3 regions of the Rossellomorea sp. YZS02 genome follow, and region 2 is predicted to be linked to each of the others. Evidence: riboswitches for the same ligand, from Rfam matches in the RefSeq annotation. Region 2 holds a riboswitch; each other region holds the start of a gene.
The links. Region 2 has a riboswitch for S-adenosylmethionine ahead of SLH55_RS12405 (homoserine dehydrogenase). Riboswitches for the same ligand answer to the same signal wherever they lie in the genome.
Positions count from the first base shown of each region.

Region 1: another riboswitch for S-adenosylmethionine. It lies ahead of SLH55_RS07175 (O-acetylhomoserine aminocarboxypropyltransferase/cysteine synthase family protein); the one in region 2 lies ahead of SLH55_RS12405 (homoserine dehydrogenase).
Region 3: another riboswitch for S-adenosylmethionine. It lies ahead of SLH55_RS22895 (methionine ABC transporter ATP-binding protein); the one in region 2 lies ahead of SLH55_RS12405 (homoserine dehydrogenase).

Region 1 is NZ_JAXBLY010000005.1:192,012-194,282, forward strand. Features, by position in the region: gene SLH55_RS07170 (PLP-dependent aspartate aminotransferase family protein) at 1-546, shown strand, start outside; SAM riboswitch class I at 635-752, shown strand; gene SLH55_RS07175 (O-acetylhomoserine aminocarboxypropyltransferase/cysteine synthase family protein) at 1,014-2,271, shown strand, end outside.
Region 2 is NZ_JAXBLY010000011.1:91,135-93,405, reverse strand. Features, by position in the region: gene SLH55_RS12410 (DUF2254 domain-containing protein) at 1-831, opposite strand, end outside; SAM riboswitch class I at 1,089-1,199, shown strand; gene SLH55_RS12405 (homoserine dehydrogenase) at 1,331-2,271, shown strand, end outside.
Region 3 is NZ_JAXBLY010000040.1:4,086-6,356, forward strand. Features, by position in the region: gene SLH55_RS22895 (methionine ABC transporter ATP-binding protein) at 1-949, opposite strand, end outside; SAM riboswitch class I at 1,061-1,165, opposite strand; gene SLH55_RS22900 (S8 family peptidase) at 1,719-2,271, shown strand, end outside.

The DNA.
Region 1 (2,271 bases), on a different contig from region 2:
CACAGCGCGACGAAATATATCGGTGGACACAGTGATATCACGGCAGGGGTGGTCGTAGGTCACGAAGAGCTTGTCCAAAAAGCAAGAGAGAAAGTGGTCAATATTGGTTCGAATTTAAGCCCTTTCGAAGCCTGGTTGACCTGCCGTGGTGCCAAAACGCTGGCACTGAGAGTCGGGACACAGGCCCGTAACGCAGAGACCCTTGCAGATGAACTGCGAAACAACAGAGGAGTGAAATCGGTCTATTACCCAAGCAACCTATCAGAAAAAGGGAACGGTGCAATCGTGACGATTGAACTTGAGCCAACATGTGACATCAGTACATTCTTCAAGTCCCTTGGCTGGATCAAAATCATCCCGTCCCTGGCCGGTGTGGAAACGACGGTATCGTATCCACTTGGAACATCCCATCGTGCCCTTCCGAAAGAAGCTCAGGAGAAACTTGGCATCAACACCCATGTGGTGCGCATATCGTTAGGTATCGAGGATGGGGAAGACATCGTCGCTCAGTTTACAGACGCCATTGTAGCTTCTGTTAAAAAATAAAAAATTCTGAAAATACTCTTGACGATGGTGCTCCTTACCCTTTATAATTCATCTCAACGCAAGAATTTTTTACTTTGACAACTATATGCTCTTATCCAGAGAGGTGGAGGGACTAGGCCCGATGAAACCCGGCAACCTTCATGTACGCTAAAGCGTCGCATGAAAAGGTGCTAATTCCTGCAGGCGATTTGCCTGAAAGATAAGAGGAGGACCCTATTCATTTAGACCCTCTTCTTAGGAAGAGGGTTTTTTGTTTTTACCTCTTCTATCTTCTCAGTTTTTGTGTTCAGCAGGAGAATGTTTGGAGAAGTTCAGCTGCTGATATTCTTTGAAAATTCAGCAGGTGAATTCATCCCAATAATCAACAGCTGAAAAAACCACCCTTTTCAACAGCTGAACCAAACCAAACCAAACCAACCGTAAACCAATCCAAAGCCCAAATCTAAAAAAACCAGGAGGAATTCCCAATGACCAAATCATTCGATTTCGACACTCTGCTACTTCACGGCGGCCAGGAGCCCGACCCATCCACAGGATCAAGAGCGGTACCGATCTATCAAACTACTTCCTACGTATTCGATAACAGCGATCATGCAGCCAAACTATTTGCCCTTGAAGAGCCTGGCAACATCTATACACGCATCATGAATCCGACAGTCGACGTTTTGGAGAAGCGCCTTGCCTTGTTAGAAGGAGGCATCGGGGCCCTTGGGGTGTCATCGGGAATGGCCGCCATCTCCCTGTCGATCCTGAATATTGCTGGAGCAGGAGATGAAATCGTGGCAGCCACAAATCTCTACGGTGGAACGTATAACTTGTTCTCTACGACTCTGCCGAAATACGGGATCAAGGTTCATTTTGTGGATCCGACTGATCCTGAGAACTTCCGTAAAGCAATTACGCCGAAAACGAAGGCGGTATTTGCCGAAACGATTGGAAATCCAAGCCTTCACGTTCTGGATATCGAGGCGGTCTCAAAAGTGGCGCATGACAACCACATTCCACTTATCATTGATAACACCTTTGCCACTCCGTACGTGTGCAAGCCGATCGAGTGGGGAGCGGATATCGTCATCCACTCTGCAACCAAATGGATCGGTGGTCACGGGACGGCAATCGGAGGCGTCGTCATTGACGGAGGGAAGTTTGACTGGAACCATGAGAAATTCCCTGGATTCACGGAAGAGGACAGAAGCTATAATGGACTTCGCTACGCACAAGATGTTGGCCCGGCTGCATTTATCACCAAACTTAGAGTGCAGCTTCTCAGGGATCTCGGTGCCTGCTTAAGTCCTCAAAACGCATTCCTGTTGCTGCAGGGACTTGAAACCCTGCACCTCCGTATCGAACGTCATACGGAAAACGCATTGAAGATTGCGGAGCATTTAAATCAGCACAGCGGGGTCGCGTGGGTGTCTTATCCTGGACTGCCTCAGCATCCATCCCACGCACTTGCTCAAAAATATTTAAAAAACGGAGCAGGCTCCATCGTCGTCTTTGGCATAAAAGGGGGCAGGGATTCAGGGCGGAAAGTCGTTGATAATATTTCCCTATGGTCCCATGTTGCCAACGTCGGGGATGCGAAATCACTGATCATTCATCCAGCTTCCACGACGCATCAGCAATTAAATGAGCAGGAAATCCGCGCGACCGGGGTAACCGAGGATCTTGTAAGACTTTCCGTCGGCTTGGAATCTGTGAAAGACCTGATCGAGGATTTGGATC
Region 2 (2,271 bases):
GATATTTTCTGTTTCCGGCCCCCATAAGCTCAGAACTTCATTCCCGGCAAGTACATAATCGCCCACTTTATAATGAAGCTGTAGGACAAGATTCTCTTTCTGTGCGAGTTGAATCATTCCCTGGAAATCAACTAATTGAATATAGCCGGAGTGATTAGCCTTCACATGAAGAATGTTCTTTTTCTCTTCCTCCATGATGTCCCCATCTTCAGTGGTGCGATGTGCTTCTAAATCTTTCTTCAGTGTCTGATGGATCATCACTTCAGAAACCTGTTTCATATTGTACGTGATATTATGGACCTGCATCCATGTAGACGCATGGTTAATGAAAAAGATGAAAGTGATGGCTGATAAAAAGGCAAGGGCGATCGTCATCATGGGTGCAGCAACGAACATCTCCTTCTTTGAACTGCCTATAAACAAAAAGAGAAGGAGGACATAAACAAAACTGCCATTAAATATACCGAGGGCGTGCTGCGTCTGCCTGTCCGAAATGAAATCCAAGAGCATCCTTGGCGAAAATTGTCCACTGAACGTCGTCAACACGACTAAGAGGGAATTAAGCGTGAAGGCACTGAGCGTCAGAACGCCACCAATGAGGGTGCTCACAAGGATTCTGGTGACGGAGGCATCCATGCTTAATAGATCAAACGTATACTGTGAGATTTCCAATGAGAGATCCAAGTAAAGGGTGATGGCTACCAGCAGTACGGCAAGACATATGTATAAAAAAGGCATATACCATATGGTCAGCCGGATTTCATGCATGCGCTGTCGTTTTGACATGAGCAAATATTTCCGGATGGAAAGAGGAAGCATTTTTTTAATCATGATTGAAACGGTTCCTTTCTAGTAATTGGATATGGGTTAGTTTTCCCTGCCAGTATAGGTTAAAACCTGAATTTCAAAAATAGATTCATAGAGGGTGCATGTTTCAAAGGAAATCACAGTAAACCCATGTGAAATTAGGTTGTCTGACAAATTAGAAAGAATTTTTTAAAAATACCGAAAATGGTATTGACGGAGGAATGAATCACCTATATAATCCAATTCATACTCAAATATCAAGTCGAAACGTAACGTTATATCTCTTATCAAGAGCGGCGGAGGGATAGGCCCGATGAAGCCCGGCAACCTGCAGGATCAGTCTGTAAAGGTGCCAATTCCTACAGATTCCATGTGAATCTGGAAGATAAGGGGAGGAGCATACACACTAAGCCCTCTTCTTACAAGAAGAGGGCTTTTCTTTATACCCTCATTCTTTCCACCATGCCCGGTGGATCTTCAGAAAGAAGCGATATGATACAAACGACAAAAAGGAGGCTGAAAGATGTCAGCGATAAATGTGGCGATACTGGGCTTTGGAACTGTCGGTCAAGGGGTATGTGAAGCCATTGATACTCACCAGGAGAGGTTGAAGGAAGCACTAGGTAAAGAGGTGAAAGTGAGGGCGATTCTAATCAAGGACCCGGTAAAACAAAGGGAAATAGATCCGTCCATTAAGGTCACAACAGAATTCAAGGATATTCTCGACATACCGGATCTTCATGTGATTTTTGAAGCGATTGTAGGAGAAGAACCGGGATACACGTATTTATCGAAAGCGGTGGAGAAGGGAATTCACATCGTCACGGCCAATAAAGCCATGTTTGCTAAATTCGGCCCCGACCTTATGGAGAAAGCAACACGCCACAGTGTATCTGTTGGTTTCGAAGCGACAACAGCCGGAGGGATCCCGGTCATCGGCACAATCCGCCAGCTCCTGAAGGTAAATGAAATCAAAAGCATTCAAGGTATATTGAATGGGACTTCCAACTTCATTTTGTCCCAAATGAGAAAAAAGGGTCTTTCTTTTGAAACCGCTCTAAAGCAGTCACAAGAAAAGGGGTACGCAGAGGCGGATCCGACGAGCGACATCGAAGGATATGATGCCTTTTATAAATTGCTGATTTTGAGTCAGACCGCTTTTGGCAGACAGCCAGATTGGAAGGATATCAAACGCAAGGGGATTACACACTTGACGGCAGAATGGCTCCAGGCAGCCGAGTCCTTCCGATTGCGGTTTAAACACGTAGGTTCATTGGAACGTGACGGATTCAACCGGATCAAAGGTGAAGTCGAGCCAGTCCTCGTCCATGACACCCATCCTTTCTACGGGGTGGAGGATGTGGAAAATGCGATTTCATTAAAAGGGAGTCTGGTAGGAAGAATCACACTACTTGGCCCAGGCGCCGGTAAATGTCCAACAGGAAGTGCCATGGTGGAGGATTT
Region 3 (2,271 bases), on a different contig from region 2:
TGCTGCCGATGATCTGTACGATGAGATTCCCGAACGGCTTGCCCTGAAGTTCCGTGATTTGGCCGAATAAAACATTGATATGGGCATTGAATGTCTTTGCAGTTTCGGACAGGATCGGCGTGCCCGTCGAATCCCCTTTGAAAATGAGGCGGCAAATGCGCCCTTCCTTGCTGTCATTCAATTTATCAAGAACTGATGCCGGCAGCTGATCATTCATAACACTCTTCACAAAGTTTCTCGTCGTTAAGGTCTGCGGGTTTGAGAAGATATCGAAGACGCTTCCTTCCTCCACAATTTCTCCATTTTCCATGACCGCGACCTTGTCACAGATTTCCCGGATAACCCCCATTTCGTGGGTGATCATCACAATCGTAATGCCATACTCCGCGTTAATTCTTTTTAATAGATTCAAAATCGATTCCGTTGTCTGAGGATCAAGTGCCGATGTTGCTTCATCGCAGAGCAGAATCGAAGGCGACGTCGCTAGGGCTCTTGCTATCCCCACCCGTTGCTTCTGCCCGCCTGACAGTTCATCCGGATAATGCTTCGCTTTATCCTCTAGTCCGACAAACGTGAGCAACTCCTTTACTCTTTCGTTGATTTTATCTTTTGGCCATTTTGCCAGTTTCAGAGGATAGGCGATATTCCCTGCCACCGTCCGGGATTGAAACAGATTGAAGTGCTGAAAGATCATCCCTATACGGTGCCGCTCCTTCCTCAAATCGATGGCCGACTGATCCTTCAGGCTGCTCCCCTCTATGAAAATATCACCCGAGGATGGTTTCTCTAAATAATTGAGACAGCGGACAAGCGTGCTCTTTCCCGCTCCGCTGTATCCGATCACGCCATAAATTTCTCCCTTCTTCACTTCGAAGGAAACATCCTTTAAAGCGGTGAAGGGGCCATCCTTCGTCTCAAAAACTTTTGTAACATTCTGAACTCTGATCATACAGGACTTGCTCCTTTCGCTATGTATTCTTCTTGTTGACGATCATGGCTCAAATAAAAAGTGCCCCCCTTCATAAGAAGAGAGGCACAAAAATATGTATATGTCCCGCTCTTCTCATCTTTCAAGTCACATGACTTGATGGAATTGGCACGGTATTCATAAGAACCCGTTGCCGAGGTATCGCAGGGCCAGTCCCTCCACCTCTCTGGATAAGAAGATATCGCTTTATTAAGTTAAAGTTATGATGCGTTTCTGCATTAGGGTAATGGTAAAGGATTTTAGTTGGGTTGTCAATCCTGATTTTGAATTAATTGTATTTGGGAGAACTATTCAACTGGGGACACTTTAACCATTCTTCATTTGGCAAGCAGAAGGACGATTTTCACAAAGGTCCATATATTTACGTCTGCACTTCTGTTTAACTTCCCTTTTTCGAAATAGAAAAATTCCAAAAAACTCAAAAATTATATGGCTTACATGGATTGGATCAAACAAAATTTAGAAAAGCATGCACAACTTCGAGCTCAATATCTAGAGAATATTAATGCTGAATTATTAAACACAGCAGCATTGATAATTCACTGCTTTGTAGTGTGTAAACGATCCTCTAAAGGAATTATACAATTTCCTAGTTTGATACCTTAATATTATTTAAGTTTACACAGAGTTATAAATCCAAATATAATATTTTTTGCCTACTGACATTCAAGTATCTTCCAAAAGGGGTGATTGTATAAAAAGACTGTTATGGGGGGCAAGTATCGTTCTAATGGTGTTTATTTTTGCTTATCATTATGTTCCTCTCTCGAGCGCCCCTTCTTTTAATCAAGAACTTAATGAAGACCTGCAATGGATTACGAAACAAGAAGGCCCAATTGTACCGTGGGGGGTTAAAAGTATAAAAGGAGAAGAGGAAAATGGTGAAAAGTATAAACAAAAAGTAAAAGTGGCCATTCTAGATAGCGGAATAGATAAGGATCATGAGGATTTAAAAAGCAAAATAAAAAAAGAATACAACGCAATAAATCCAGGTGAAGCCGTTGTCGATCACTTTGGACATGGTACTGCAGTAGCAGGAGTGATTGCAGCCAATCCAAATGATAAGGGAATAGTCGGTCTTTCTCCATCTGTGGAGATCTTCTCTGTTAAAGTCTTATCTGACCAAGGAAAAGGAAATGTAAAAGCGTTAAGCAGGGGGATTGAATGGTCTATAAAGCAAAAAGTGGACATCATTAACATCAGTTTAGGTATGCCGAAAGATAAAGCCGAGTTAAAAGCTTCGATCAATGAGGCCCTTGAAGCTGGCATCATAGTCGTTGCTT